DNA from 3 places in the Enterobacter sp. N5-15 genome. Region 2 is predicted to be linked to each of the others. Evidence: riboswitches for the same ligand, from Rfam matches in the RefSeq annotation. Region 2 holds a riboswitch; each other region holds the start of a gene.
What was found. A riboswitch is a leader RNA that binds a small molecule or an ion and turns the genes downstream of it on or off. The one in region 2 is predicted to bind thiamine pyrophosphate.

Region 1: another riboswitch for thiamine pyrophosphate. It lies ahead of thiM (hydroxyethylthiazole kinase); the one in region 2 lies ahead of thiC (phosphomethylpyrimidine synthase ThiC).
Region 3: another riboswitch for thiamine pyrophosphate. It lies ahead of thiB (thiamine ABC transporter substrate binding subunit); the one in region 2 lies ahead of thiC (phosphomethylpyrimidine synthase ThiC).

The regions. Positions count from the first base shown of each region.
Region 1 is NZ_CM170150.1:3,147,665-3,157,854, reverse strand. Features, by position in the region: gene AC2TE5_RS14995 (diaminobutyrate--2-oxoglutarate transaminase) at 1-486, opposite strand, end outside; gene AC2TE5_RS14990 (LacI family DNA-binding transcriptional regulator) at 820-1,827, opposite strand; gene AC2TE5_RS14985 (MFS transporter) at 2,066-3,307, shown strand; gene AC2TE5_RS14980 (glycoside hydrolase family 32 protein) at 3,325-4,758, shown strand; gene AC2TE5_RS14975 (hypothetical protein) at 4,826-5,296, opposite strand; gene AC2TE5_RS14970 (YadA C-terminal domain-containing protein) at 5,456-6,328, opposite strand; TPP riboswitch at 6,963-7,060, shown strand; gene thiM (hydroxyethylthiazole kinase) at 7,096-7,866, shown strand; gene thiD (bifunctional hydroxymethylpyrimidine kinase/phosphomethylpyrimidine kinase) at 7,863-8,663, shown strand; gene AC2TE5_RS14955 (GntR family transcriptional regulator) at 8,706-9,452, shown strand; gene AC2TE5_RS14950 (PfkB family carbohydrate kinase) at 9,426-10,190, opposite strand, start outside.
Region 2 is NZ_CM170150.1:254,309-264,498, forward strand. Features, by position in the region: gene thiE (thiamine phosphate synthase) at 1-88, opposite strand, end outside; gene thiC (phosphomethylpyrimidine synthase ThiC) at 88-1,983, opposite strand; TPP riboswitch at 2,062-2,173, opposite strand; gene AC2TE5_RS01190 (Rsd/AlgQ family anti-sigma factor) at 2,228-2,725, opposite strand; gene nudC (NAD(+) diphosphatase) at 2,821-3,594, shown strand; gene hemE (uroporphyrinogen decarboxylase) at 3,633-4,697, shown strand; gene nfi (deoxyribonuclease V) at 4,707-5,378, shown strand; gene AC2TE5_RS01210 (YjaG family protein) at 5,420-6,010, shown strand; gene hupA (nucleoid-associated protein HU-alpha) at 6,197-6,469, shown strand; gene AC2TE5_RS01220 (DUF1481 domain-containing protein) at 6,481-7,173, shown strand; gene purD (phosphoribosylamine--glycine ligase) at 7,223-8,515, opposite strand; gene purH (bifunctional phosphoribosylaminoimidazolecarboxamide formyltransferase/IMP cyclohydrolase) at 8,531-10,120, opposite strand.
Region 3 is NZ_CM170150.1:754,719-764,908, reverse strand. Features, by position in the region: gene leuA (2-isopropylmalate synthase) at 1-197, shown strand, start outside; gene leuB (3-isopropylmalate dehydrogenase) at 197-1,288, shown strand; gene leuC (3-isopropylmalate dehydratase large subunit) at 1,291-2,691, shown strand; gene leuD (3-isopropylmalate dehydratase small subunit) at 2,702-3,307, shown strand; gene AC2TE5_RS03585 (cation diffusion facilitator family transporter) at 3,472-4,362, shown strand; gene AC2TE5_RS03580 (cytochrome b/b6 domain-containing protein) at 4,469-5,050, shown strand; gene AC2TE5_RS03575 (sugar efflux transporter) at 5,098-6,276, opposite strand; gene sgrT (glucose uptake inhibitor SgrT) at 6,397-6,549, opposite strand; gene sgrR (HTH-type transcriptional regulator SgrR) at 6,638-8,293, shown strand; TPP riboswitch at 8,330-8,430, shown strand; gene thiB (thiamine ABC transporter substrate binding subunit) at 8,462-9,445, shown strand; gene thiP (thiamine/thiamine pyrophosphate ABC transporter permease ThiP) at 9,421-10,190, shown strand, end outside.

The DNA of each region.
Region 1 (10,190 bases), 2.0 Mb from region 2:
CGCGCCGTGGGTCATACCGTGGTAACCACCAGAGAAGCTGATGATACCGCTACGACCGGTCACTTTTTTCGCCAGCTTCAGCGCCGCTTCAACGGCGTCCGCACCGGATGGACCGGTGAACTGCAGGCAGTACTCTTTGCCCTGACCAGGCAGCAGAGAGAGCAGGTATTCAGAAAACGCGTCTTTCAGAGGCGTAGTCAGATCCAGGGTATGTAACGGCAAGCCGCTGGTAATGACATTTTGGATGCTTTTCAGCACATCAGGATGGTTATGGCCAAGCGCAAGGGTCCCCGCGCCTGCTAAACAGTCAAGGTATTCTTTATTGTCTGCATCGGTGATCCACACGCCTTCTGCTTTAGTAATTGCTAAAGGCAGTTTGCGCGGATAACTCCTGACGTTAGATTCAAACTCGGCCTGACGGGCCAGATAGGTTTCGTTGCTTTTGTGGGCATCTACGGTGTCAATACGGACTTTATCCGTCATCATATCACTCCTACAACCGCCGCTTCGTTATGAGCCACGATTGAATAAAAAGTTAAAAAACAGATGGGGGCCTGAAAAAAACGCCGCCAATATAGAGCCTTTTGCCACGGGGCTCAATGGTTAATTTGTTTACTGTTTTGTGACACGGGGCTGCGGGGAGAAAACATCCCCATTTTTAAAATGAAAATTGCATTTTATGCCAAATAAAAACAGCCTGTTACAGGCTGTTTGTCCGGCGTGTAAAGTCGCAGAAAAGAGTGTGACAAAACGTGCCATCGAATAGCAAAAAAGGAGGCTGGCTGTCTCTATTCCTGCGTCATGCGCAAAAAGCGGTGCTCATGATGCATGCACAACGGAATCACGCATTAAAAAAGGACTTTCAACGCGCGTGGTGTTCTTATGCTCTTCGCCGTTAATAATATGCAAGGCGCTCAGGCGGCCAATTTCATAGTGTGGCAGTTGAACCGTAGTGAGAGGAGGCAGGAACAACTCCCCGATACCCACCATATTGTCATAGCCGATTACCGCGACGTCTTCCGGTATGCGAAGCCCTTGCGCCAGCAGCGTCTGGTAGACCATAAACGCGATACGGTCGTTGCCGCAGATAACGGAGTCGAACCCCGGAATGCCATTCTGCATGTGCGCCAGCAGCACTGACGGGATATCACGATAGTGCTCGTCCCCTAACGCCATATAGCTATGCGCCAGGCTTTGTGGGTCGAGCCCCGCTTCACGGCATGCGCGTTCCAGCCCCTGACGGCGTCGGGTTGTGGCCAAATGTCCCGCAGGTAAATGCAGGCAGAGAGGCCGTCGATAACCCTGTGCGAGCAACGCCCGCACGGCGGTATACTGCCCCTGTTCATCATCAGGAATATAGCTGGCGACCTTTTCGCCGTCACTTTCGCAGTTGGCCAGCACGCAGGGAAGGGTGAGGAGTTTGGCCGGAAGAGGAACCTGACGTAACCCCATGGTGGTGTAGATAATCCCGTCAGGCCGATGAGAGAGGAGAAGGTCGACAATGGCGTCCGGGTTGTCATCGGTAAACATATTCATCACGAAGCTGTTCCAGCCGTGCATTCTGGCCGTCTCTTCAATAGACAGCGTGATGTCCACCGAGAAAGGTGTCGTCACCGTATCGAGTGCCAGTACGCCTATGGTTTTCGGCGAGGCGTGCGCGCCGCGTATTTTCTTGGCGGACAGGTCAGGAACGTAGCTGGTCTGCTCGATAGCCAGCTGAACGCGCGCCAGCGTTTCCGGCTTAAGGCGCTCCGGGCTGTTAAGCGCGCGGGAAACCGTCATCAGCGATACGTTAGCCAGCTTTGCGACGTCCTTCAGGGAAGCCATTTTATTACTCCGTTAATGCTCTGTGTGAGAGGGTATACAACTAAGTCGCTGATGTAAAAGGAAGGCTGATGCCCTGGTTAGGTCATGCTGACCTCAGTGATGAATTTTTGATCGCGATCTCATTTCCTCAATGTTAACGTTAACTTTCGTGATTAACATCTTAACTTTTAGCCAAACAGCATGAGAAAGAGATAATGTTAACGTTACCATTGTGTCATTACTCCAACATGAGAATGTCATGATGAAAACGCATCGCTCTCACAGCTACCCTTTACTGAGCGCATTACTGTTTTTCTTTTTTGTCACCTGGTCATCTTCCGGCTCGTTACTTTCCATCTGGCTTCATCAGGAGGTGGGCTTAAAAGCGGGGGATACCGGCGTTATCTATGCCGTGCTTTCCGTCTCCGCGCTTTTTGCACAAATCTGCTACGGGTTTATTCAGGACAAACTCGGCCTGCGCAAAAACCTGCTCTGGTTTCTGACCAGCCTGCTCGTTCTTTCAGGTCCGGCTTTTTTGCTGTTTGGCTATCTGCTGAAGATTAACGTGTTGCTCGGCAGCATTTTCGGCGGGATTTTTATTGGCCTGACGTTTAACGGCGGGATAGGAGTGCTCGAGTCCTATACCGAGCGCGTGGCCCGCCAGAGCCAGTTTGAGTTCGGCAAGGCGAGGATGTGGGGATCGCTTGGCTGGGCGGCGGCAACCTTTTTCGCGGGGCTGCTGTTTAACATTAATCCGAAGCTGAACTTTGCCGTCGCGAGCTGCGCAGGGCTGGTGTTTTTTGTTTTGCTGGCGCGTCTCAGGGTCTCTTCCGCCCCGCACGCCATGCAGGAAGCGGTGTCCGGCGGTAAGGTCACACTGGAAGATGCCTTGCGCCTGCTGACGCTGCCGCGTTTCTGGGCGCTGGTGTTTTTCGTTATCGGCACCTGTATTTATGGCGTTTATGACCAGCAGTTCCCGGTCTATTTCTCCTCCCAGTTCCCGACGTTGCAGGAAGGAAACGCCATGTACGGCTATCTCAACTCCTTCCAGGTTTTCCTTGAGGCGGCCGGTATGTTTTGCGCCCCGTGGCTGGTCAATCGCCTCGGTGCGAAAAACGGCCTGATTTTCGCGGGAATGGTGATGGCGATGCGTATGGTGGCATCGGGTCTGGTTGAGGGGCCGGTATTGATCTCCATTACCAAGCTATTGCACGCGGTTGAGCTGCCCGTTTTGCTGGTCTCAATCTTTAAATACAACAGCCTGCATTTTGACAAGCGGCTCTCTTCCACCCTCTATCTGGTGGGCTTTGCCTGTACAAGCTCGGTGATCGCCTCGGTTCTGTCGCCGCTGGCCGGTTACAGCTATGAGAAATACGGCTTTGCCCAGTCCTATCTCATTATGGGGCTGTTAGTTTTCAGCACCACGCTCATCTCCATCTTCCTGTTGCGCTCGGGCAAGTCCTCTTCTGACCCGTTAATGCCGCAACCTTCCACTATCTGACTGAAAAGAGTAGACACATGACGTATTCCATTGCCAAAGCTGAACAGGAACTGCAGGCCAGACAAGGCCGTCTTAACCTGCGCTGGTATCCGCGTTTCCACCTCGCCGCACGTGCCGGCTGGATGAACGACCCGAATGGCCTGGTGTGGTTTGACGGCTGGTATCACGCGTTTTACCAGCATCATCCATACTCGACTCAGTGGGGGCCGATGCACTGGGGCCATGCGCGCAGCAGGGATTTAGTTCACTGGGAACACCTTCCGGTAGCACTGGCGCCGGAAGGACCAGAAGACAAGGACGGCTGTTTTTCCGGCTCGGCGGTAGTCGATGGCGATACGCTGGCGCTGATTTACACCGGACATAAATTCCACGGCGACCCTGATGATGAGGCTAATCTCTACCAGGTGCAGTGCCTGGCGACCAGCCGTGACGGCGTTCATTTTGCCCGGCAGGGAATGATTGTTGACACGCCGCCAGGCCTGCATCACTTCCGCGACCCGAAAGTGTGGCGTGAAGGGGAGAGCTGGTACATGGTTGTCGGCGCGCGAGACGGTGAGACGGGCCAGGTGCGCGTATACCGTTCTGCCGATCTGCACGCGTGGCAGGATATGGGCGTGCTTGCGGTGGCTGAAAAAGAGATGGGCTATATGTGGGAATGCCCGGATTTTTTTACCCTCAACGATAAACGCGTGCTGATGTTTTCGCCTCAGGGGCTGGCGGCAGACGGATTCAAAAACCGTAATCTTTTCCAGAGCGGCTACCTGCTGGGCGAGTGGCAGCCCGGTCAACCTTTCGTGCGTGAAGGGGAGTTTGTGGAGATGGATCGCGGGCATGATTTCTATGCGCCACAAAGCTTCATGACTCCCGACGGCCGCCGCATCGTTATCGGCTGGCTGGACATGTGGGAATCGCCCCTGCCGGAACAGCAGGACGGCTGGGCGGGTATGCTCTCCTTACCGCGCGAGCTGACGCTGAGTGCGGATGACCGTCTGCAAATGCGCCCGGCCAGAGAAGTCGAAAGCCTGCGCAGGGCGTGGTTCCCCTGGCCGGTGAGCGCGCTTAACAATCAGCAGATCGCTCAGGTGGAAAGCTGCGACGCGATGGAGGTCATTCTGCAGTGGGATTGCGTCAACAGCAGCGCGGAGCAGTACGGTATTCGTCTCGGAGACGGGTTACGTATCTATGTCGATGCGCAGATGCAGCGCCTGGTGCTGGAGCGTCACTATCCGCAGTATGGCCTGTGCGGGACCCGAAGCGTTGCGATAAACCTGAACGACACGCTAAACCTGCGCCTGTTCTTTGACAACTCGTCGGTGGAGGTGTTTGTCAATGAGGGTGAAGCGTGCCTCAGCAGCCGCATTTATCCTGAAGCGGGGGCTCGCGAACTGGCGTTGTTTGCCTGGACGGGGAGTGCGTTGCTCATTGATGCCGGTGCGTGGCAGTTAGAGTAAATGAGTTACATCAGAAAAATTCAGTAAGGTCCGCAAATACTAAAGGCGACAGGTGTCGCCTTTAGTATTATTTAATCTTTCTGGCGTAGCCCTGAAACTGACCTTCTTTACTCACCGCTAATTTGCCTTTAGCAGGATAGTAAATGAAGGTGTATAACCCTTGTGAATAAACCTTTGCCTTAGGCTCGTTTTCATCCAGCGCGCCTAATACGCCGTCAACATCTAATATCTCACCTCTAATCGTAATTTTCATCCCTTCCCATTTAAAGGTGTGCGCCGCTTTAGCTGCCTGAGCATGTTGTTTCGCATCTTTCTTAGCCCAGATTCCCGTACCCGCAGCGGCATCACGCGCGTTCGCCCATGCTGCATTTTGTGCGGATTCATTGTAGGCATTCTGGCGGTTTTGCTCAGCCAGGTAGCACGTATCTTTGCTAATCCCCTGGCGTTCACATTCAGCCATGCGCTGAGCAGGCGACGTACATGCAGAAAGCAGAGCAGTAGCCCCCGCCATGACTACCGCTAAGAGAGTTTTTTTCATTACGCAAAGACCTTAAGTTAAAAATATGCAGCAGGAGAATGTTCAATATCCGCAAATATAATAAGAGTGATACATACAACCTAACCATATGCCAATAAGGATAAGTGCCATGTATAATATTAAAGAGATAAAAATATATTTTGCCATGCTGCTTTTCTATTAAAAGCCGACCCCTACGCCAATGGAGGCACCCATGTTATTTGCGGTGTCATCAGAGAAACTGACTTTGGCGATCGTATGTGGATTGACGTTAACGGATGCCCCAACGGCAAGGGCGCTTTCACTATTGTACGTTGCACCGCCAGCAGAGAACATAACATGCTGATTCGTTTGTACCTGCGGTAAACCTGCCATCGCCATGGCGCCCGAGATACCGGCGTTGGCCTGTTTCTTATTATTATCCACTTCGTCGTGCAATGATTTGAACTGCTGGCGGGTGTTGTTATTCATTGCCTGTAACGTCTGCTTTGTTGCCTGAAGTTCCTGAGCGGTGGCGGTAACAGCCTGGCTGTTGTTAGCCACTTTCGTTTGCGTTGCTGCGTCAACCTGCACGCGCGTCACGGTAGTCGTCACGCCATCTTTTCCATCTACGCCGTTAGTGGGTTTAGGGGCACTTTCCAGGCTATCAAGACGGTTATCCTGCACTTTGTTAACGTTTTCCATATTGATAATTTCAGTGCCGTTCGTCATGACGCCCTGTAAAGCAGCCTCACTTTTTTGATTCGCAGTATCTGCGAGCGCACCAGCAAGTAATGCTTTTTGCTTAGCCTCATTTGTGGCTTGATCAACGATCAAAACACCTAATTTAGTCGATTGAAGGTCGCTATCAACCTGAGTTAAGCGATTGTCAGTTGAGAGATCGCGAGCAATACTATCAGCATTGTTTTGCGTAATTTGGTCTTGATGGTCAATCACAATATTTGTGATTGATGCATCGTCCCAGGCTGCAGCAGCATCGGTAATATTCATGGCGCTACCTGCTACCACGCCTAATACAAAAACAGAAATAACAGATTTCTTAAAAGCTTTCATTCGAAGGACTCACATCATTAACGTATTGAAAAACAAATTTAAGCAGAACGGTTTTGGCTTTATTGAGCATGAAGGTATCTGTATTTCCATATATCAATACAGGTTATTCATTGCTTAGATCTTTTTTAGTTGCGTGAATAAACTATCAATTAAACCCAAACTGATTATTTTGATCTAAATCATAAATGATATGAATAAATACATGGTCAGGATACGACGCCGTGGTGATTTATTTAATGTATACATTGACTTATGGATTGTGTGGTAAGCCAGGGGAAACGTTAAGCCATTGATGAAAATACGAATGTTCAATGGGTTTAAATAAATTAATATTTCCTTTTTCTTTCATGCGAAAGAAGTTTCTATATCTTATAAAAGATGAAGGGGCACGTAATAAAAAATAAAAATAATAGCCTCAGTAAACGTGCGTAATAAAGGTTTTCAATAAGGCGTTAACAATTATTGAACCAGAATTAACTAAAGCGTAATAAATATAGGCAAATGACTGGAAAGTACGTCTGGAGATTTCAGCTATGACACGCCCGGCGATAAATCGAAACTCCTTGCGCCTGGCCCATGGCCGCGGTTACACTAAACAACGTTAATGAGTTTTTATAACTCTCTGTTTTAAAAGTATTTTGACTCGGGGTGCCCTTCTTCGTTGAAGGCTGAGAAATACCCGTATTACCTGATCTGGATAATGCCAGCGTAGGGAAGTCAGATGCCTTCCCGGTCATCGCTTCTTCACGCAAGGCAGGAGCGAACCCATGCAGCCTGACCTGCTCGATTTACACGTTTTACGCCACTTCCGAACCTGTTCTCCGCTGACCCATTGTATGACCAACGATGTCGTACAGACCTTTACGGCCAACGTTCTGCTCGCGCTTGGCGCATCACCCGCGATGGTGATTGAGGCCGAAGAGGCTGAACAGTTTGCCGCGATCGCCGATGCGCTGCTGATTAACGTTGGCACGCTGACCTCACCGCGCGCCCAGTCGATGCGCCGGGCGATTGAGAGCGCGGTGGCGGCAGACAAGCCCTGGACGCTGGACCCGGTTGCCGTGGGTGCCCTGACGTTCCGCACCCGCTTTTGCCATCAAATTCTTGCCCTGAAACCGACCGCCATTCGCGGCAATGCCTCTGAAATTCTTGCCCTTGCCGGAATGAGCGCGGGCGGGCGCGGCGTTGATACGACCGATACCGCCGCCAGCGCGGTGTCCGCCGCACAGGCGCTGGCTCGCCAGACAAATGCCGTTGTGGTCGTCACCGGCGAGGTGGATTACATCACTGACGGGCAACGTACCCGCACGGTCACGGGCGGCGATCCGCTGATGACGCGCGTGGTGGGAACCGGATGCGCGCTCTCTGCCGTTGTGGCGGCGAGCTGCTCGCTGCCGGGCGACCGGATGGATAACGTCGCTGCCGCCTGCGGATGGATGAAGCGGGCCGGAACGGTGGCCGTTGCGCAGTCACTTGGGCCGGGCAGTTTTGCCAGCGCGTTCCTGGATGCGCTCTACACGCTGGAGGAGCAGGCATGAAGCGGATTAACGCCCTGACCATTGCCGGCACCGATCCCAGCGGCGGCGCGGGTATCCAGGCTGACCTGAAAACCTTCTCGGCCCTTGGCGCGTACGGCTGCTCGGTCATTACCGCGCTGGTGGCGCAAAACACGCGCGGCGTGCAGTCGGTCTACCGTATTGAACCGGATTTTGTTGCCGCGCAGCTGGATTCGGTGTTCAGCGACGTCCGCATCGATACCACCAAGATCGGCATGCTGGCCGAGACCGACATAGTGGAAGCGGTGGCCGAGCGGCTTAAGCGCTATCAGGTACAAAACGTGGTGCTGGATACCGTCATGCTGGCAAAAAGCGGCGATCCGCTGCTCTCCGCCTCCGCCGTCGAGACGCTGCGCAATAAGCTGTTGCCGCAGGTGGCGCTCATTACGCCCAATCTGCCGGAAGCCGCCGCGCTGCTGGGCACATCGCACGCGCAAACTGAACGCGAGATGAAAGCGCAGGGGAACGCGCTGCTGGCAATGGGCTGCGGCGCGGTGCTGATGAAAGGCGGACACCTGGATGATGCCGAAAGTCCGGACTGGCTCTTTACCCGCGACGGCGAAGTACGCTTTACCGCGCCGCGCGTGCAGACCAAAAACACCCACGGTACGGGCTGTACGCTCTCTGCCGCGCTGGCGGCGCTGCGTCCACGGCATGACGGCTGGTCCGATACGGTGCGCGAAGCGAAAATCTGGCTCTCAGCGGCGCTGGCAAAAGCCGATACTCTGGAAGTGGGTCACGGTATTGGGCCGGTTCATCATTTTCATGCATGGTGGTAACCCAGTATACTGGCAGGAAACACCACGCCTGAGAAAACAGAGATGGAACAAGCGCATACCCGGTTAATCGCTCAACTGAATGAACGGATCGCCGCGCCTGACAACACGCCGCTGTACCTGAAATTTGCCGAAACGGTAAAAAATGCGGTGCGAAGCGGCATGTTAGAGCACGGGAATATTTTGCCCGGCGAGCGCGATCTGAGCCAGTTAACCGGGGTGTCGCGCATCACCGTGCGAAAAGCGATGCAGGCGCTGGAGGAAGAGGGCGTGGTGACGCGTTCCCGTGGCTATGGCACGCAAATCAACAACATCTTTGAATATTCGCTGAAAGAGGCGCGCGGCTTTTCCCAGCAGGTGGTGCTGCGCGGTCAAAAGCCGAATACGCTATGGGTCAACAAGCGGGTGGTGAAATGCCCGGAAGAGGTCGCAAACCACCTGTCGATCCCGCCGGACAGCGAAGTCTTTTTGCTCAAGCGCATTCGCTATGTGGATGACGATGCGGTGTCGATCGAAGAGTCCTGGGTGCCGGTTGGGCTGATTCCCGATGCGGATGCGATTGGCATTTCGCTGTACGATTACTTCCGCAGTCAGAATATTTTCCCGCAGCGTACCCGTTCGCGGGTCAGCGCCCGCATGCCGGACAGCGAGTTTCAGGCGCACATTAAGATGGACGAAAAAATACCGGTGCTGGTGATCAAGCAGGTCGCGCTTGACCAACAGCACCGGCCGATTGAGTACAGCATCAGCTACTGTCGCAGCGATCTATACGTCTTTGTGTGCGAGGAATAATTCGTCGCGAGTCGGGGCGCAGTCCCCGCCGCGGTGGCTGACTACCCAGGACGCCACGGCATTCCCCAGCAGAACGGCGTCTGCCAGTGACCATCCCGCCGCCAGCCCGGCAAGCGTTCCGCCCGCGTGGCTGTCGCCAGCGCCAATGGTATCCACCACCGTGGCCGGAAATGCCGGAACAACGCCCGAGACGTCACCGTCATACCATGCGGCACCGTCTTTATCATGCCGCACAATCAGGGCGGCACCGAAGCGATGCTGCCACTCCGCACCCAGATTTTCAGCCGCTACACCCAGTCGTTCGGCTGCGATCTCCGCTTCCTGACGATTAAGCGACACAATCGGTCTGCAGGCCATAATTCGCGCCATCAGCGCGTCGGGGATATCCGCGATGCGGGGACCGAAATCAATAAAGGCCGTCACGTCCTGCAACCCCTCCAGCCAGCGTGTCAGCAGCTCGCCGCACGGCGAGGCCAGCTGATAGCCGGATAAATAGACCAGGCTGTTCGACGGGATGTTAAGCACATCAAGCCAGCGCAGCTGCCACTGGTTCTCCACGCCGCTAAAGGACATAAAGGTGCGCTCGCCGTCCGGCTCCACCAGCGCCAGGCACCAGCCGTTATCGCCGGTTTCGGCCTCGATGGCGCTGTGCAGATCCTGCTTCGCCATGGCGTTGCGGATGATATCCGCCCACACGCCGTGGCCGACGGGCAGAGCGTTTTGCGCCGTAATGCCGAG
Region 2 (10,190 bases):
TCAGCAGGCGCTCTATCCACTCCACGCTGTCCACCACCGGATAGAGCCCTAAACGGTAGGGGACGGGCGGGAAATCGGGCTGGTACATTACGCCTCCTCTTTTTTGAGGTAGATTTCGCCGCCTCTGGCGCGGAAGGTTTCTGACATGTCCGCCATACCCACTTCAATGGTCTGCGCGGCGGCGTAGTCGCGCACCTCCTGGCTGATTTTCATCGAGCAGAACTTCGGCCCGCACATAGAGCAGAAGTGTGCGACTTTGCCTGATTCCTGCGGGAGGGTTTCGTCGTGATAGGCGCGGGCGGTGAACGGGTCCAGCGCCAGGTTGAACTGGTCTTCCCAGCGGAATTCGAAGCGCGCCTTCGACATGGCGTTATCGCGGATTTGCGCGCCCGGGTGGCCTTTGGCCAGATCCGCCGCGTGGGCGGCAATTTTGTAGGTGATCAGCCCCTGCTTCACGTCCTCTTTGTTTGGCAGGCCGAGGTGCTCTTTCGGCGTCACGTAGCAGAGCATGGCGCAGCCGAACCAGCCGATCATCGCCGCCCCAATGCCTGACGTGAAGTGGTCATAGCCCGGCGCAATATCGGTGGTCAACGGCCCCAGGGTGTAGAACGGCGCTTCGTGGCAGTGCTCCAGCTCCTCGGTCATGTTGCGGCGGATCATCTGCATCGGCACGTGTCCCGGACCTTCAATCATCACCTGCACGTCATACTCCCAGGCGATTTTGGTCAGTTCGCCCAGCGTGTGCAGCTCGGCAAACTGCGCTTCGTCATTCGCGTCGCGAATAGAGCCAGGACGCAGGCCGTCGCCCAACGACAGAGAGACATCGTACGCGGCACAGATTTCGCAGATCTCGCGGAAGTGCTCGTAGAGGAAGTTTTCCTGATGATGGGAGAGGCACCACTTCGCCATGATGGAACCGCCGCGCGAGACGATGCCGGTCAGGCGCTTAGCCGTCATCGGCACGTAGCGCAGCAGCACGCCCGCGTGAATGGTGAAGTAGTCCACGCCCTGTTCAGCCTGCTCCAGCAGCGTGTCGCGGAACGCTTCCCAGGTGAGGTCTTCGGCAATGCCGTTGACCTTCTCCAGCGCCTGATAAATCGGGACGGTACCAATCGGTACCGGGCTGTTACGCAGGATCCACTCGCGGGTTTCGTGAATATAGCGGCCAGTGGAGAGGTCCATTACCGTGTCCGCACCCCAGCGCGTGGACCAGACCAGCTTTTCCACCTCTTCTTCGATGGAGGAGGTCACGGCCGAGTTACCGATGTTCGCGTTGACCTTCACCAGGAAGTTGCGGCCAATAATCATCGGCTCGGACTCCGGATGGTTGATGTTGGCGGGGATAATCGCGCGGCCTGCGGCCACTTCGTCGCGCACAAACTCCGGCGTGATGTTCTCCGGCAGGCGAGCGCCAAAGCCTTCACCCGGATGCTGATAGCGCAGCACTTCGCTACGGATGCGTTCGCGGCCCATGTTTTCGCGGATGGCGATGAACTCCATCTCCGGCGTGACGATGCCCTGGCGCGCGTAGTGCAGCTGGGTCACGCATTTGCCCGCTTTGGCGCGTTTTGGCGTCAGCAGGCCGGTAAAGCGCAGCCCGTCCAGACCGTCGTCGGCCAGGCGCTCTTTGGTGTAGGCAGAGCTTTGCTCGTTTAGCGCTTCGCTATCATCACGCGCCTCAATCCACGGCTGGCGCAGCTTCGCCAGACCCTGCTGGACGTTGATGGCAACATCAGGGTCGCCGTAAGGGCCGGAGGTGTCGTATACCGGCACGGCTTCGTTGTCTTCATACTGCGGGTTATCTTTGCTGCCGCCGATAAGCGTCGGGCTGAGCTGAATTTCGCGCATTGGGACGCGGATATCGGCCTGCGAGCCGGAAATGTAGATGCGTTTCGAGTTCGGGAAAGCGGTGCCTTCCAGCGTGTCGATGAAGTGTTGGGCCTGTGCGCGCTGTTCGCGGCGGGTCAGTTTTGCAGTAGACATAGCTCATTCCAAAAGTGAAGGACATGGCTTGTCAGACGACGGATGAAGCAAGAGAGGATCGCCCTCAGGCGATACAACAGCAGTGTGACTCTTGTTCCCTTCGCAGGTATTAGCCTGATCAGGTTCCGCGGATCCCGAATTAACGGTCTCAGCCCGCGCTTTCAGGCGCTGGGCACTCCGACAAGAAAAATCCCCCTCGTGAGAGGGGCGAATGGTTGTAAATTACTCGTTAACGATGAAGAACTCAAGCAGGGCGCGCGACGTTCTCTTCGTTACTGATGTTCAAATCATTGTCCAGCACGAGGGCGATCAGCTTATCTTCCAGCGTGAATCGCTCTTCCAGCGCTTCACCGAGGTCGGATAGCGCCCGCTGGAACTCAAGATAGTTATCGTGATCGATGGCGTTCTCAAGCGCGGAATCATAGTAATCCATGATCTGCTGGGTGTTGGCTTCCAGCAGCGGATAGAGCTTGCTGGCCGCTAAATACGGTGTTGTCCCTTCCATTTCGCGGATAATGCGTTCATAAATATTGAAATGGCCGTCGGACAGATAGTCGACCAGGCCCTGACAAAAATCATCCAGCGCTTTTTCATTCAGTCGCATAAACGATTCTTTGCCAGGCTTAATACCGACCAGATTGTAATAAGCCACGAGTAGATGCTTGCGTACATGTAGCCAGCGATCCACCAGTTTGTTACTTCCTCTAACGCGCTCAGTCAGGCTTTCCAGCTGGTTTAACATGGTCGACTCCGCAAAATGTAGGATTGAATCTGCTTATCCAGAATGTAACCACAATGCTAACAACATGTCAGTGAAGCGAAGGTAGTGCAATAGATATGGATCGTATTATTGAAAAATCAGATCTTGGTTGGTGGATCGTCAGTCACGAACAAAAGTTATGGCTGCCTGCCGGGGAAATCCCCTATGGCGCAGCTGAGGCGTTCGAACTTGTTGGCCAGCCAGCGCTAAAGATCGGCGAGTGGCAGGGTGAGCCCGTGTGGTTGATCCAACAGCCCCGCCGCCAGGACATGGGATCCGTGCGCCAGGTGCTGGATCTGGACGTGGGGCTGTTCCAGCTGGCGGGGCGGGGCGTGCAGCTGGCAGAGTTTTACCGCTCGCATAAATACTGCGGCTACTGCGGTCATACCATGCGTCCGAGCAAAACCGAGTGGGCGATGCTCTGCAGCCACTGCCGCGAGCGCTACTATCCGCAGATTGCGCCGTGCATTATCGTCGCTATCCGCCGGGAGGATTCCATCCTGCTGGCGCAGCATACCCGCCATCGCAACGGCATCCACACCGTGCTGGCCGGCTTCGTCGAAGTGGGCGAAACGCTGGAGCAGGCGGTGGCGCGCGAGGTGATGGAGGAGAGCGGGATCAAAGTGAAGAACCTGCGCTACGTCACCTCCCAGCCGTGGCCGTTCCCGCAGTCGCTGATGACGGCATTTATGGCCGAATACGACAGCGGCGAGATCGTTATTGACCAGAAAGAGCTGCTGGACGCGAACTGGTATCGCTACGACGATTTACCGCTGTTGCCTCCGCCGGGTACCGTGGCGCGTCGGCTGATAGAAGATACCGTGGCAATGTGTCGGGCCGAGTATGAGTAGTGTTACACTGAGGCCATGACGCTTAAGGAACTGCAAAAATGACCGAACTGAAGAACGATCGTTATCTGCGTGCGCTGCTGCGCCAGCCCGTTGATGTCACCCCGGTGTGGATGATGCGCCAGGCGGGACGCTATCTGCCAGAGTACAAAGCCACGCGCGCGCAGGCGGGCGATTTTATGTCGCTGTGCAAAAACGCCGAGCTGGCCTGTGAAGTGACGCTCCAGCCGCTGCGCCGCTTCCCGCTGGATGCTGCGATCCTCTTCTCGGATATTCTGACCATTCCGGATGCAATGGGCCTTGGCCTGTACTTCGAAACCGGTGAAGGTCCGCGTTTCACCTCCCCAATCAAAAGCAAAGCCGACGTGGATAAGCTGCCGATCCCCGATCCGGAAGGCGAGCTGGGCTACGTGATGAACGCCGTGCGCACCATTCGCCGCGAGCTGAAAGGTGAAGTGCCGCTGATTGGCTTCTCCGGCAGCCCGTGGACGCTGGCGACCTATATGGTGGAAGGGGGCAGCAGCAAAGCCTTTACCATGATTAAAAAGATGATGTACGCCGAGCCGCTGGCCCTGCATGCGCTGCTCGACAAGCTGGCGAAGAGCGTCACCCTCTATCTGAACGCGCAGATTAAAGCGGGTGCGCAGTCGGTGATGATTTTCGATACCTGGGGCGGCGTGCTGACCGGGCGCGATTATCAGCAGTTCTCCCTGTACTACATGCATAAAATCGTTGACGGCCTGCTGCGTGAAAACGAAGGTCGCCGCGTGCCGGTGACGCTGTTCACCAAAGGTGGCGGTCAGTGGCTGGAAGCGATGGCGGCAACCGGCTGCGACGCGCTGGGCCTCGACTGGACCACCGATATTGCCGATGCGCGCCGTCGTGTGGGCGACAAAGTGGCGCTGCAGGGCAACATGGACCCGTCCATGCTCTATGCGCCACCTGCCCGCATTGAAGAAGAAGTGTCGACTATACTGTCTGGTTTCGGCCAGGGGGAAGGCCACGTCTTTAACCTCGGCCACGGCATCCATCAGGATGTACCGCCAGAACACGCAGGCGTATTTGTGGAGGCGGTGCATCGGCTTTCTGCCCAGTATCACAAGTAAGGAGTGGTTATGGATCTCGCGTCGCTGCGCGCTCAACAAATCGAACTGGCCTCATCGGTGATCCGCGAGGATCGTCTGGATAAAGATCCTCCGCAGTACATTGGCGGAGCAGACGTCGGATTCGAGCAGGGTGGGGAAGTGACGCGAGCGGCGATGGTGGTACTGAAATACCCGTCGCTTGAGCTGGTGGAGTACAAGGTCGCGCGTATCGCGACCACCATGCCGTACATTCCGGGCTTTCTCTCCTTCCGCGAATATCCCGCGCTGCTGGCAGCGTGGGAGCAACTCTCGCAAAAACCTGACCTGCTGTTTGTCGATGGACACGGTATTTCACACCCGCGACGTTTAGGCGTTGCCAGCCACTTTGGGCTGCTGGTGGATGTGCCGACCATTGGCGTCGCCAAGAAACGCCTGTGCGGCGCGTTTGAACCTCTTTCTGCCGAGCCGGGCGCGCTGGCGCCGCTTATCCATAAAGGCGAGCAGCTAGCGTGGGTCTGGCGCAGCAAGGCGCGCTGTAATCCGCTCTTTATCGCCACCGGGCACCGGGTGAGCATGGACAGCGCCCTGACATGGGTGCAGCGCTGCATGAAGGGCTACCGCTTGCCGGAGCCGACGCGCTGGGCAGACGCCGTGGCATCTTCGCGTCCGGCTTTTGTTCGTTGGCAGGAAATTCAGCGATGATTCAGGTAAACTGCGCCTAATTTTCGATTCGAGAGATCATCATGCTACAAAACCCGATTCACCTGCGCCTTGAGAAAGTAGAAAGCTGGCAGCACGTGACGTTTATGGCTTGCCTGTGCGAGCGCATGTATCCCAACTATGCCGCGTTCTGTAAGGAGACGGGCTTTGGTGATGGCCATATCTACCGCCGCATTCTGGATCTGATCTGGGAAACGCTGACGGTGAAAGACGCGAAGGTGAACTTCGACTCCCAGCTGGAAAAGCTGGAAGAGGCGATTCCGGCTGCGGATGATTTTGACCTGTACGGCGTCTACCCGGCCATTGATGCCTGCGTGGCGTTAAGCGAACTGCTTCACTCCCGTCTGAGCGGTGAAACGCTGGAGCATGCTATTGAAGTCAGTAAGGCATCTATTACGACCGTCGCGATGCTGGAAATGACCCAGGAAGGTCGCGAGATGACCGACGAAGAGCTGCGTGCGAACCCGGCGGTTGAGCAAGAATGGGACATTCAGTGGGAAATTTTCCGCCTGCTGGCAGACTGTGAAGAACGCGATATCGAGCTGATAAAAGGGCTGCGCGCGGACTTGCGAGAGGCTGCTGAGAGCAATATTGGTATAATTTTTAACCAATGAGATAAGAAAACTTGAGATAACGCCCGTTTTGTCGCTCCTCGACTCTTCCCTTTCGCCCCTTGTCTGGTCTACATTTGGGGGGCGAAAAAAAGTGGCTATCGGTGCGTGTATGCAGGAGAGTGCTTTTTTGGCATTTTCGTCGCACTCGATGCTTAGCAAGCGATAAACACATTGAAAGGATAACTTATGAACAAGACTCAACTGATTGATGTAATTGCGGACAAGGCTGATCTGTCTAAAGTGCAGGCTAAAGCTGCTCTGGAATCTACCCTGGCTGCTATTACTGAGTCTCTGAAAGAAGGCGATGCTGTACAACTGGTTGGTTTCGGTACCTTCAAAGTGAACCACCGCGCTGAGCGTACTGGCCGCAACCCGCAGACCGGTAAAGAAATCAAAATCGCCGCAGCTAACGTGCCGGCATTTGTTTCTGGTAAAGCACTGAAAGACGCTGTTAAGTAAGACGCGTGGCAGTGAACAGTTTTAGCGAAGGGGCGGCAACGCCCCTTTTGTCTTTCTGGCGTGGAACGCTCGCGCTGGCAGGCATGCTGCTGCTGTCCGCCTGCAGCCACGACACCTCCCTGCCGCCGTTTACCGCCAGCGGTTACGCGGACAACCAGGGCGCGGTCAGGATCTGGCGCAAAGATTCCGGCGGCGAAGTGCATCTGCTTTCTGCCTTCAGCCCGTGGCATAACGGCAATACGTCGACTGCGGAATATCGCTGGCAGGGAGATGACCTGTCGCTGATTGAACTGAATGTCTACAGCAAGACCCCCGAACACGTGAAGGTGCGTTTTGACGACCATGGCGAGCTGAGCTTTATGCAGCGCGAGGTCAACGGTCAAAAACAGCAGCTTTCCAGCGATCAAATCGCCCTCTACCGTTATCGTGCCGAACAAATCCGTCAGACCAGCGATGCGCTTCGTCTGGGCCGCGTTGTGCTGCGCCAGGGGCGCTGGCATGCCGATGGGACGGTGACAACCTGCGAAGGGCAGACGGTCAAGCCCGAGCTCGAATCCTGGGCAACAGAACACATTCAACGCCGTCAGCGTCATTCATCAATGGAGGTGAGTGTGGCGTGGCTGGAAGCGCCGGAAGGCTCTCAGCTGCTGCTGGTGGCGAATGAAGACTTCTGCACCTGGCAGCCGACGGAAAAGAGTTTTTGATTTAAGTTCCCTCTCCCTTGAGGGAGAGGGTTAGGGTGAGGGTGTGAAATTACTCGCCCTGCTCGCGCGCAATTGCGCGATAACCGATATCCTGACGGCTAAAGCTGCCGTTCCAGTGAATATCCGCCATCAGCGCATAGGCGCGCCTCTGCGCTTCTGCCACGGTATGACCCAGTGCGGTTGCACACAGCACGCGTCCGCCGTTGGTGAGGATGCGATCGTCTTCAGCCAGCTTCGTACCGGCATGGAACACCTTCGCACCGTCAATCTCTTCCAGCGGCAGGCCGTGGATCTCATCCCCGGTGTTGTAGTTGCCCGGATAACCACCCGCAGCAATCACCACGCCCAGAGACGCGCGCTCGTCCCACTCTGAGGTTTTCTCGTCGAGCTTGCCTTCGCAGGCCGCCAGGCACAGATCCACCAGGTCAGATTTCATGCGCAGCATGATGGGCTGCGTTTCCGGATCGCCAAAGCGGCAGTTGAATTCGATAACCTTAGGGTTACCCTGCTTGTCGATCATCAGACCTGCGTAAAGGAAACCGGTGTAGGTGTTGCCTTCTGCCGCCATCCCTTTCACGGTAGGCCAGATGACGCGATCCATGGTGCGCTGATGTACTTCGTCAGTCACTACCGGAGCAGGGGAGTAAGCGCCCATCCCGCCGGTATTCGGGCCGGAATCACCATTACCCACGCGCTTGTGGTCCTGGCTGGTGGCCATCGGCAGAACGTGCTCGCCGTCGACCATCACGATAAAGCTGGCCTCTTCACCGTCGAGGAACTCTTCGATCACGATGCGGTGGCCCGCATCACCAAAGGCGTTGCCCGCTAGCATGTCCTGAACCGCGGCTTCTGCTTCTTCGAGGGTCATCGCCACGATCACGCCTTTACCGGCTGCCAGACCGTCGGCCTTGATAACAATCGGCGCGCCTTTTTCACGTAAATAGGCCAGGGCTGGCTCCACTTCGGTGAAGTTCTGATATTCCGCCGTCGGGATGTTATGACGCGCGAGGAAATCTTTGGTGAAGGCTTTGGAGCCTTCCAGCTGCGCGGCACCTTGCGTTGGGCCGAAGATTGTCAGGCCCGCCGCGCGGAAGGCATCGACGACGCCAATCACCAGCGGCGCTTCCGGGCCGACGATGGTCAGGTCGATTTTCTCGCTCTGGGCAAAGCTCAGCAGCGCCGGAATGTCGGTTACGCCAATGGCGACGTTCTGTAGCGTCGGCTCCAGGGCGGTACCGGCGTTGCCCGGTGCCACGAAGACCGTTTTCACCAGCGGAGACTGCGCCGCTTTCCACGCCAGAGCGTGCTCGCGTCCGCCGTTACCAATTACTAATACTTTCATTTTCAGCTCCGGGAATTAATGGCGGAAGTGGCGCATGTCGGTGAAGATCATCGCAATGCCGTGTTCGTCGGCGGCGGCAATCACTTCGTCGTCGCGGATTGAGCCGCCAGGCTGGATCACGCAGGTGATCCCTACAGCGGCTGCCGCGTCGATACCGTCACGGAACGGGAAGAAGGCGTCAGAAGCCATGGCGGAGCCTTTGACTTCCAGACCTTCATCGCCTGCTTTAATACCCGCGATTTTCGCGGAGTAGACGCGGCTCATCTGGCCTGCACCTATCCCGATGGTCATGTTCTCTTTCGCATAGACGATGGCGTTGGATTTGACGAACTTCGCGACCTTCCAGCAGAACAGCGCGTCACGCAGTTCCTGTTCGCTCGGCTGACGCTTGGTCACCACGCGCAGGTCGGCTTCTGTCACCATACCCAGATCGCGGTCCTGAACCAGCAGGCCGCCGTTCACGCGCTTGAAGTCCAGGCTCGGCACGCGTTCTGCCCACTGGCCGCAAACCAGTACGCGCACGTTCTGTTTTGCCGCAGTGATTTTCAGCGCTTCTTCGGATGCGGATGGCGCGATGATCACTTCAACGAACTGGCGGGAGATGATGGCCTGAGCCGTTTCAGCATCCAGCTCGCGGTTGAAGGCGATAATGCCGCCGAAAGCAGAGGTCGGGTCGGTTTTGTAGGCGCGATCGTAGGCATCCAGAATAGAGGTGCTCACGGCAACGCCGCATGGGTTCGCATGCTTGACGATAACGCAGGCCGGCTCGCTGAACTCTTTCACGCATTCCAGCGCGGCGTCGGTGTCGGCAATGTTGTTATAGGAGAGTGCTTTGCCCTGAACCTGCTGGGCTGTCGCGACAGAGGCTTCTTTTACCTCTTCTTCTATATAGAAGGCAGCCTGCTGGTGGCTGTTCTCGCCGTAGCGCATATCCTGCTTCTTAATGAAGTTCAGGTTCAGGGTGCGCGGGAAGCGGCCGGAAGGATCTTTGCTTTCACCGTGGTAGGCTGGCACCAGGCTACCGAAGTAGTTGGCGATCATGCTGTCGTACGCGGCGGTGTGTTCGAAGGCTTTGATGGCGAGGTCGAAACGCGTTTCAAGCGTCAGTGACCCTTCGTTGGCATCCATCTCATTAATAATGGTTTCGTAATCGCTGCTCTTTACGACGATGGCCACATCTTTATGGTTCTTGGCCGCGGAGCGCACCATGGTCGGGCCGCCGATATCAATATTCTCTACGGCATCTTCCAGAGAGCAGCCTTCGCGCGCTACGGTCTGGGCAAACGGGTAGAGGTTAACAACCACCATGTCGATTGGCGCGATGTCATGCTTTTCCATAATGGCGTCGTCCTGACCGCGACGGCCAAGAATACCGCCGTGTACTTTCGGGTGCAGAGTTTTGACGCGTCCATCCATCATTTCCGGGAAACCGGTGTAATCGGACACTTCGGTTACCGGCAGACCTTTATCTGCTAACAGGCGAGCGGTACCGCCTGTAGAAAGCAGCTCCACACCGCGTGCGGAAAGTGCCTGAGCGAATTCGACGATACCGGCTTTATCAGAAACACTGAGCAGAGCGCGGCGGACTGGACGACGTTGTTGCATGGTAAATCCCCTGGATTTCACGATTACAGAGAGCGTTAGATGAATTTTCCTGCGAAAAACTCATCTAACA
Region 3 (10,190 bases), 500 kb from region 2:
ATGCACTGGGTCAGGTCGACATTGTTGTTACCCACAACGGCCGCCGCTTCCACGGCGTGGGCCTGGCGACCGATATCGTTGAATCCTCCGCGAAAGCGATGGTGCACGTTCTGAACAACATCTGGCGCGCCGCCGAAGTCGAAAAAGAGTTGCAACGCAAAGCTCAGAATAAAGAGAACAACAAGGAAACCGTGTAATGTCGAAGAATTACCATATTGCTGTGTTACCGGGCGACGGTATTGGTCCGGAAGTGATGGCACAGGCGCTGAAAGTACTGGAAGCCGTTCGCGCGCGTTTTGCGATGAAAATCACCACCAGCCACTACGACGTGGGCGGTATTGCGATTGATAACCACGGTACGCCGCTGCCAAAAGCGACCGTTGAAGGCTGCGAAAATGCCGATGCCGTGCTGTTTGGTTCCGTCGGTGGCCCGAAATGGGAACACCTGCCGCCGGCAGAGCAGCCAGAGCGCGGCGCGCTGCTGCCGCTGCGTAAACATTTCAAGCTGTTCAGCAACCTGCGTCCGGCGAAGCTGTATCAGGGTCTGGAAGAGTTCTGCCCGCTGCGCGCGGATATCGCCGCCAACGGTTTCGACATTCTGTGCGTGCGTGAACTGACCGGCGGGATCTATTTCGGTCAGCCAAAAGGGCGCGAAGGCAGCGGACAACACGAGAAAGCGTTCGACACCGAGGTGTATCACCGTTTCGAAATCGAACGTATCGCCCACATCGCGTTCGAGTCGGCGCGCAAACGCCGCCATAAAGTGACCTCTATAGATAAAGCGAACGTGCTGCAGTCCTCCATTTTGTGGCGTGAGATAGTCAGTGAAGTGGCTAAGCAGTACCCGGACGTCGCGCTGTCGCACATGTACATCGACAACGCGACCATGCAGTTGATTAAGGATCCGTCCCAGTTTGACGTGCTGCTGTGCTCCAACCTGTTCGGCGATATCCTCTCTGACGAGTGCGCGATGATCACCGGCTCCATGGGCATGCTGCCCTCCGCAAGTCTGAATGAAGAAGGCTTTGGCCTGTACGAGCCTGCGGGCGGCTCCGCGCCGGATATCGCAGGCAAGAACATTGCCAACCCGATTGCGCAGATCCTCTCCCTGGCCCTGCTGCTGCGCTACAGCCTGGATGCAGGCGATGCGGCAACCGCAATTGAGAACGCCATTAACCGGGCGTTAGAAGAAGGCGTCCGTACCGGCGATTTATCACGCGGCACGGCGGCAGTCAGTACCGATGAAATGGGCGACATCATTGCCCGCTATGTCGCTGAAGGGGTGTAATCATGGCTAAGACGTTATATGAAAAGTTGTTTGATGCGCACGTTGTTTACGAGGCGCCAAACGAAACCCCGCTGCTGTACATTGATCGTCATCTGGTACACGAAGTGACCTCACCTCAGGCATTTGACGGCCTGCGCGCGCACAAGCGCCCGGTACGTCAGCCGGGTAAAACCTTCGCGACGATGGATCACAACGTTTCCACCCAGACCAAAGACATTAATGCCTCGGGTGAGATGGCGCGTATCCAGATGCAGGAGCTGATTAAGAACTGCAACGAGTTTGGCGTTGAGCTGTACGACCTGAACCATCCGTATCAGGGCATCGTCCACGTGATGGGGCCTGAGCAAGGGATCACCCTGCCGGGCATGACCATCGTCTGCGGTGACTCCCATACCGCGACCCACGGCGCGTTTGGCGCGCTGGCGTTCGGTATCGGCACGTCCGAAGTGGAACATGTGCTGGCAACGCAGACCCTGAAACAGGGCCGCGCCAAAACCATGAAGATTGAAGTGAAGGGTAAAGCCGCACCGGGTATTACCGCAAAAGACATCGTGCTGGCCATCATCGGTAAAACCGGCAGCGCGGGCGGCACCGGTCATGTTGTTGAATTCTGTGGTGAAGCCATCCAGGCGCTGAGCATGGAGGGACGCATGACCCTGTGCAATATGGCCATTGAGATGGGCGCAAAAGCCGGTCTGGTCGCCCCGGACGACACCACCTTTAACTATGTGAAGGGTCGTCTGCACGCGCCGAAAGGTCAGAATTTTGACGACGCGGTCGCGTACTGGAAAACCCTGAAAACCGACGATGGCGCAACGTTTGATACCGTTGTCACGCTGCAGGCAGAAGAGATTGCGCCTCAGGTGACCTGGGGCACCAACCCGGGTCAGGTGATTTCCGTCAATGACGCCATTCCCGATCCGGCCTCCTTCGCCGATCCGGTCGAGCGCGCCAGTGCGGAAAAAGCGCTGGCCTATATGGGGCTGAAGCCCGGCGTGCCGTTGACCGACGTAACCATTGATAAGGTCTTTATCGGTTCCTGCACCAACTCCCGTATCGAAGATTTACGTGCCGCCGCCGAGATTGCCAAAGGCCGCAAAGTGGCACCGGGCGTGCAGGCGCTGGTGGTACCTGGCTCCGGTCCGGTGAAGGCCCAGGCGGAAGCCGAAGGTCTGGATAAGATCTTTATCGAAGCGGGCTTCGAGTGGCGTCTGCCTGGCTGCTCCATGTGTCTGGCCATGAACAACGATCGCCTGAATCCGGGTGAGCGCTGCGCCTCTACCAGCAACCGTAACTTTGAAGGCCGTCAGGGCCGCGGTGGGCGCACCCATCTGGTCAGCCCGGCAATGGCCGCCGCTGCGGCAGTCACCGGCCATTTCGCCGATATTCGCAGCCTGAAATAAGGAGACAATCATGGCAGAGAAATTTACCCAACATACGGGCCGTGTTGTCCCGCTGGACGCCGCCAACGTCGATACTGACGCTATTATTCCGAAACAGTTTCTGCAGAAGGTGACGCGTACCGGTTTCGGCGCACATCTGTTTAACGACTGGCGATTCCTCGACGATAAGGGCGAAGTGCCTAATCCGGAATTCGTTCTGAACTTCCCGGAATACAAAGGCGCCTCCATTTTGCTGGCGCGGGAAAACTTTGGCTGCGGCTCATCCCGTGAACACGCGCCGTGGGCGCTCACCGACTACGGCTTTAAAGTGGTCATTGCCCCAAGCTTCGCGGATATCTTCTACGGTAACAGCTTCAACAACCAGCTGCTGCCGGTGACGCTGAGCGATGAACAGGTCGATGAATTGTTCGCGCTGGTTAAGGCGAATCCGGGCATTTCGTTTGAAGTGGATCTGGAAGCCGAAGTGGTGAAAGCCGGGGATAAGACCTACAGCTTCAGCATTGATGCCTTCCGCCGTCACTGCATGCTGAACGGTCTGGACAGCATTGGTTTAACACTCCAGCACGAAGCGGCAATTGCCACTTACGAACAAAAACAACCCGCATTTATGAAATAATCCTCCGGCCTGCAGCGCACTCTGCAGGCCGCGTTTTATCCCGATCCCCAATCCTCCTTCTGTAAATACTTCGCAAACCCAGCCAATAATGACGTTACATTTAATGTCAATTTAATGTTCCCTGCGCAGAATAATCTCTCAATTAGCTGGCAGCGGAAATTATCATGGAAAAGAAAAATGGCAATGAGTCTCACCTCCGTTCTCAAGAAATACAAAAATGCACAATAGTGAGCGTGATAACAAATAGTTTACTCACCGGCTTTCAGATAGTTGCAGGTATATTCTCCGGCTCACAGGGATTAATTGCTGATGGGATTCATTCTCTTTCCGATTTATCCTCTGATTTTGTCGTTTTGATTGCGAATAAAAAGAGTCAGAAAGCCTCTGATATCGATCATCATTACGGTCATCTGCGTTTCGAAAACGGTGCAAAGCTCATTATTGGCGCTATTCTGCTGCTTGTTGGCGTCGGGATGCTCTGGTCCGCAGGGAATAAACTGCTTCACCCCGAGACGCATCAGCTGGTGAAAGGGGCCGCTTTGTGGGTGGCGATACTGGCGCTGGTCGTGAAGGAAAGCCTGTTCAGATACATGTTTGCCACGGGAAAACGTATTCAGTCCTCGCTGCTGATAGCCAATGCCTGGCATGCCCGTTCTGACGCCGCCTCGTCAGTGGTTGTCGCCATCGGGATTGCCGGGAATTTAGTGGGTTTTCACGCGATGGACCTGATTGCGGCCCTGATTGTTGGGATATTTATCGCCCATATGGGCTACAAATTCTCAGCCGATGCCCTGCACGACCTGATGGACCGTTCGCTTGAGCCCGAGCTGGAGCACGACATCAAAACCTGTCTTCTCTCAACCGAGGGCGTTACCGGACTCCATGATTTAAAAACCCGCAAGATGGGCGATTTAGCCCTTGTCGATGTCCATCTGGAAGTGAACGGCGAATTAAGCGTAAAAGAAGGGCATCAGATTGCCGTCAATGCCAGAAACAACGTGATGCAAAAATTCAACGTGCTGAACGTGATGACGCATATTGATCCTGCCCGCTAATCAGAACGCATAAATACAGTGTGACGCAATCCATCGTTAAGGTTTCGTTAATTAATCTGCGTCACACTGCATCGCATCAGCTCTCTCATTATTGAGGTAAAAAGCGATGAACCCAACGCTACGCAATGCGCTTCCCCATAAAGAAACGCCTTTTCTTCGCGTACTGCACATTCTTGTGGCCGTTCTGGTGCTGGTCCAGATTATCAATTCTAATTTCACCGAAAGTGAAGCCCTTCACGAATCCGGACTGAACGGAATTGTCACCTGGATGCATATTATCTCCGGATTTGGTTTAATTTTTTGTGGCATTGCCATGATGGCATGGATGTTAACCCAGCGCGGATTTAAATATTACTTCGCCTGGCTGGTGCTGGATTTTCGTGGAATCATTGACGATATTCGCACCCTCACGCAGCGTCAGCTTCCTGACGCGCATGCCGGCGGCATGGCGGCAACGGTGCAAGGTCTGGGCGTGCTGGCGCTGCTGGGCGTTGCACTCTGCGGCGCGGCCTGGTTCGTGCTGAACGCCACGCTCGGGCCCGTGTCGTCCATCACGGAATCCGCCTTAAATTTGCATAAATTCCTGACGGTCTTTATTGAGACATATTTCTGGGCACACGGTTTCATGGGCCTCGTCCATATGTACCTGACGCTACGCGCGCAGCGTAAATATCAGTATTCAGAGTAAACGGTTCGCAGAGCCCGGCATTTCCGGGCTCCGTTTCATTGATCCAATCACACGTCTTTCACGCGGCAGGTCAGCAGAAGCGTCACGACAGAGATCGCCGCAATCATCCAGTAAACAGACGCATGCCCATAGCTTTGCGCCAGCGCCCCCTGAATCACGCCTGCCAGAATCACCCCGGTTGAAATACTGTTGGTAAAAAGCGTGGTCGCCGAGCCTGCACGACCGGGCATGAGATCCTGAAACCAGAGCATGCCGATCCCGGCAACAATCCCGATAAACACGGCGTTAAACAGCTGCAGCGCCAGCAACGCTTCACGCGAATGGAAAAGGATCAGCCCCGCGTAGAACAGCACCCCGGCCGCCACGGCGACGATCATCATCCGACGCTTTCCAAAGCGCTTAACGTAGTAACCCGCCAGAATCATCGCCGGAATTTCCAGCCCGGCGGCGGTCCCCATTAAGATCCCCGCGAGTTTATCCGGTAAACCCAGATCGCTGCTGATCCACAGCGGCATATCGATGATGTACATGGTGTTGCAGGTCCACATCAGCGTGGAGGCAATAAACAGCATGCGGACGTTTTTGTCCTGCCAGCCGCTCACCTGGGTGACAGGTTTATCCGTCGCCTGTTCGACGCGCGCCACGGACGGCAGCGCGAAGGCAATCAATACCAGGCTGATGACAAAAATCCCGGCGGCGATGGAGAACATGGCGGTAAAGCCGTAGTTCAACGCCAGCATGAAGGCCAGCGGCGGCCCAATGACCCACGCCAGCGAGAGCTGGGCACGCATCACCGAGCTGAACATCACCACTTCCCGCGCCGAATTATCCGCATATTCACGGGCCAGCGCGAACAGCTGCGGCATGGCGGTGTTCGCCAGCGACGCCAGCAGCACGCCGCAGGTAATCAGCGTCAGATAATGACGGTTGAAGGCAAAGAGCAGCGCGTTGCCCACGGCCATGGCGCAGCAAAAGAGGATCAGCCTGCGGCGATCGCCCTGGCTGTCCGATCGTTTCGCCAGCGCGAGGCTGACCAGGATCCCGGCAATGGCGTTGACGGTATAAAACAGGCCGACCCAAAACGGCTGTGCCCCCACCTCGCGGCTGAGAAACAGGCTCAGCGTCGGCGCCTGCAGCGCACCCGCCACGCCCATCATAAAGGCCACCAGCATAAAAGCGGCATACACGCCGTTCAGGCGCCGCCCCATCGTCATCAACCACAGCATGCGCAAGTCCTTGTGAAAGCAAATCGAAACCGGGTGAAAGAATAAACGAAAAAAGCCAGCAAAAACATTTTGCTGGCGGGTGATTAGCACCAATACTCAGTCACACATGATCGAGGCGAGTTAGCGGGAAGAGGTCGGTGTTGTAACGTCCCACTGCATCAATTCTTCTAACGTTTTCAGCCGTTGCTCTGCACACCGGCGGGCCAGCCAGGACGATCCCTTTGTCGCTGAAAAGTACTGCTGATAAAACTGACGTGCGGTAGACCTCTTCATAATTTACCTCCTCGCTTCATCGAGGAGAATTATTGGCCTAATATAGGGATAAATAAATTGCTGGTTTTTTGTCAGGAGTTCCCCTTTTATGCCTTCCGGTCGTCTGCAACAACAGTTTATCCGCCTCTGGCAGTGCTGCGAGGGGCAATCGCAGGAGACCACGCTCAACGAGCTGGCTGACCTGCTTAGCTGTTCCCGCCGCCATATGCGCACGCTGCTCAACACCATGCAGCAGCAGGGATGGTTAAGCTGGGAAGCGGAGGCGGGACGCGGCAAACGCTCGCGACTGACCTTTCTCTATACCGGGCTGGCGTTGCAGCAGCAGCGCGCGGAAGACCTGCTGGAGCAGGACCGCATCGATCAGCTGGTACAGCTGGTGGGCGACAAAGCCGCCGTGCGCCAGATGCTGGTTTCCCATCTCGGACGCAGCTTTCGTCAGGGCCGACACATCCTGCGGGTGCTCTACTATCGCCCAATGAAAAATCTGTTGCCCGGCACGGCCTTACGCCGCTCTGAAACCCACATGGCCCGGCAAATCTTCAGCGGCCTGACGCGCATAAATGAGGAAAACGGGGAACTGGAAGCGGATATCGCGCACCACTGGCAGCAGGTTTCCCCGCTTCACTGGCGCTTCTTCTTACGCCCCGGCATCCACTTTCACCACGGCCGCGAGCTGGAAATGCACGACGTCATCGCCTCTCTGGAACGCGTCCGCAAGCTCCCGCTCTACTCCCATATCTCCCGCGTCCACTCCCCCACGGCCTGGACGCTGGATATCGAGCTGTCGCAGCTGGATAAGTGGCTTCCCTGGCTGCTGGGCTATGTGCCGTCGATGATTTTGCCCGGTGAGTGGGAATCGTTGAACAACTTTGCCAGCCAGCCGATTGGCACCGGCCCCTACTCCGTGTCCCGCAATAACAGCAACCAGCTGAAAATCCGCGCGTTCGATGACTACTTTGGCTATCGGGCGCTGATCGACGAAGTGAACGTGTGGGTATTACCGGATCTCAATGAAGAGCTGAGCGCCGGACTAACGCTTGAAGGCCCCACCACGGGAGAAAAGGCCGTGGAGAGTCGCCTGGAAGAGGGATGTTACTATCTCCTCTTTGACCGCCGCACCCACCGTGGGGCAAATCAGGCCGTGCGCAAGTGGATCAGCCACGTTTTGTCTCCTTCCAATCTGATCTACCATGCGGAAGAGCAGTACCAGACATACTGGTTCCCGGCGTACGGCCTGCTTCCGCGCTGGCACCACGCCCGCCCGGTGCACTGCGACAAACCCGCCGGGCTGGAGTCCATCACCCTGACCTACTACCGCGAGCACGTGGAGCATCGTTTTATCGCCAGAATCATGACCCGACTGCTGGCAGCCGAGGGGGTCACGTTAGACGTCAGGGAAGTGGACTATGACGAATGGCATCAGGGTGAGATCGCCAGTGATATCTGGCTCAACAGCGCCAACTTTACCCTGCCGCTCGATTTTTCCCTTTTCTCGCATCTGTATGAAGTTCCTCTCATCCAGCACTGCATCGACCGTGACTGGCAGCAGGATGCCGCCCAGTGGCGTGCGGGAGAAATGAATCTTGCTGCGTGGTGCCAGCAGCTTCTGGCCGAGCAGGCGATCGTACCGTTGATCCACCACTGGCTGATGATCCAGGGCCAGCGCAGCATGCGCGGCCTGCGGATGAATACCCTGGGCTGGTTTGATTTTAAATCCGCCTGGTTTGCACCGCCGGAGCCATAACGCTTTCGTAATATTCACCAAATCATTACAATAGCGCCGTTCTCAACGGGGTGCTGCATCACAGATGTGCGCTGAGATAATACCCGTCGAACCTGATCCGGATAACGCCGGCGAAGGGATTTGAGGCTGTCGCTCAAAATCCTTTGCCACTCAACTTTGAGGTGCAAAGTGTTAAAAAAAGTTCTCCCCCTGCTGGCGCTGCTGGCGTTGCCTGCTTTTGCCAAGCCCGTCCTGACGGTCTATACCTATGACTCCTTCTCTGCCGACTGGGGCCCTGGCCCGGTAGTCAAAAAAGCCTTCGAAGCGGACTGTAACTGCGAGCTGAAGTTCGTGGCACTGGAAGATGGCGTGTCGCTGCTCAACCGTCTGCGCATGGAAGGCAAAAACAGCAAGGCCGACGTGGTGCTCGGTCTGGATAACAACCTGCTGGAAGCCGCCTCGCAAACCAAACTGTTTGCCAAAAGCGGCGTTGCGGCAGATGCCGTTAACGTGCCGGGCGGCTGGAAAAACGACACCTTTGTGCCGTTCGACTACGGCTACTTTGCGTTCGTGTATGACAAAAACAAGCTGAAAAACCCGCCGAAGAGCCTGAAAGAGCTGGTTGAAAGTGACCAGAAGTGGCGCGTGATTTATGAAGATCCGCGTACCAGCACGCCGGGTCTGGGCCTGCTGCTGTGGATGCAGAAGGTCTACGGGGATAAAGCGCCGGAAGCGTGGCAGAAACTGGCCGCCAAAACCGTCACCGTGACCAAGGGCTGGAGCGAAGCCTATGGCCTGTTCCTGAAAGGCGAAAGCGACCTGGTGCTGAGCTATACCACCTCTCCGGCCTACCACATCATCGCCGAGAAGAAAGATAACTACGCTGCCGCTAATTTTGCTGAAGGGCACTATCTGCAGGTGGAAGTCGCCGCGCGTACCGCCGCCAGCAAACAGCCGGAGCTGGCCGAGAAGTTCCTGAAGTTCATGGTTTCACCGGCGTTCCAGAATGCGATTCCCGCAGGCAACTGGATGTATCCGGTCACTAACGTTGCCCTGCCCGCAGGTTTCGAGCAGTTGACCAAACCAACAGCCTCGCTGGAGTTTACGCCGCAGCAGGTCGCCGCGCAGCGTGCAGCATGGGTAAGTGAATGGCAACGCGCCGTCAGCCGTTGATTCCCGGCTGGTTACTTCCCGGGCTGCTCGCCGCCATAGTGATGGTAGTGGTCAGCCTGGGAGCTTTTCTTGCACTGTGGTTCAACGCGCCAGAGAGCGACCTGCTCGCCCTCTGGCACGACAGCTACCTCTGGCACGTTATCCGGTTCTCCTTCTGGCAGGCGTCTCTCTCTGCTCTGCTGTCGGCGATCCCGGCCATTTTTCTGGCGCGTGCCCTGTATCGGCGGCGTTTTCCCGGCAGGCTGGCACTGCTGCGCCTGTGCGCCATGACGCTGATCCTGCCCGTGCTGGTGGCGGTATTTGGTATTCTGAGCGTTTACGGACGCCAGGGCTGGCTGGCTTCGCTGTTCGGCCAGCTTGGTCTGGAATGGTCATTCTCGCCTTACGGACTGCGGGGCATTCTGCTGGCGCACGTCTTTTTCAATATGCCGATGGCAACGCGCCTCTTCTTGCAGGCGCTGGAAAACATTCCCGGCGAACAGCGTCAGGTTGCCGCCCAGCTCGGCATGCGCGGCTGGTCATTCTTTCGCTTTGTCGAATGGCCGTGGCTGCGCCGCCAGATCCCGCCCGTCGCGGCGTTAATCTTCATGCTCTGTTTTGCCAGCTTTGCCACCGTGCTGTCGCTCGGCGGCGGGCCGCAGGCCACCACCATTGAGCTGGCGATTTACCAGGCGCTGAGTTACGACTACGATCCCGGTCGCGCCGCGCTGCTGGCGATGGTGCAGATGGCGTGCTGCCTTGCGCT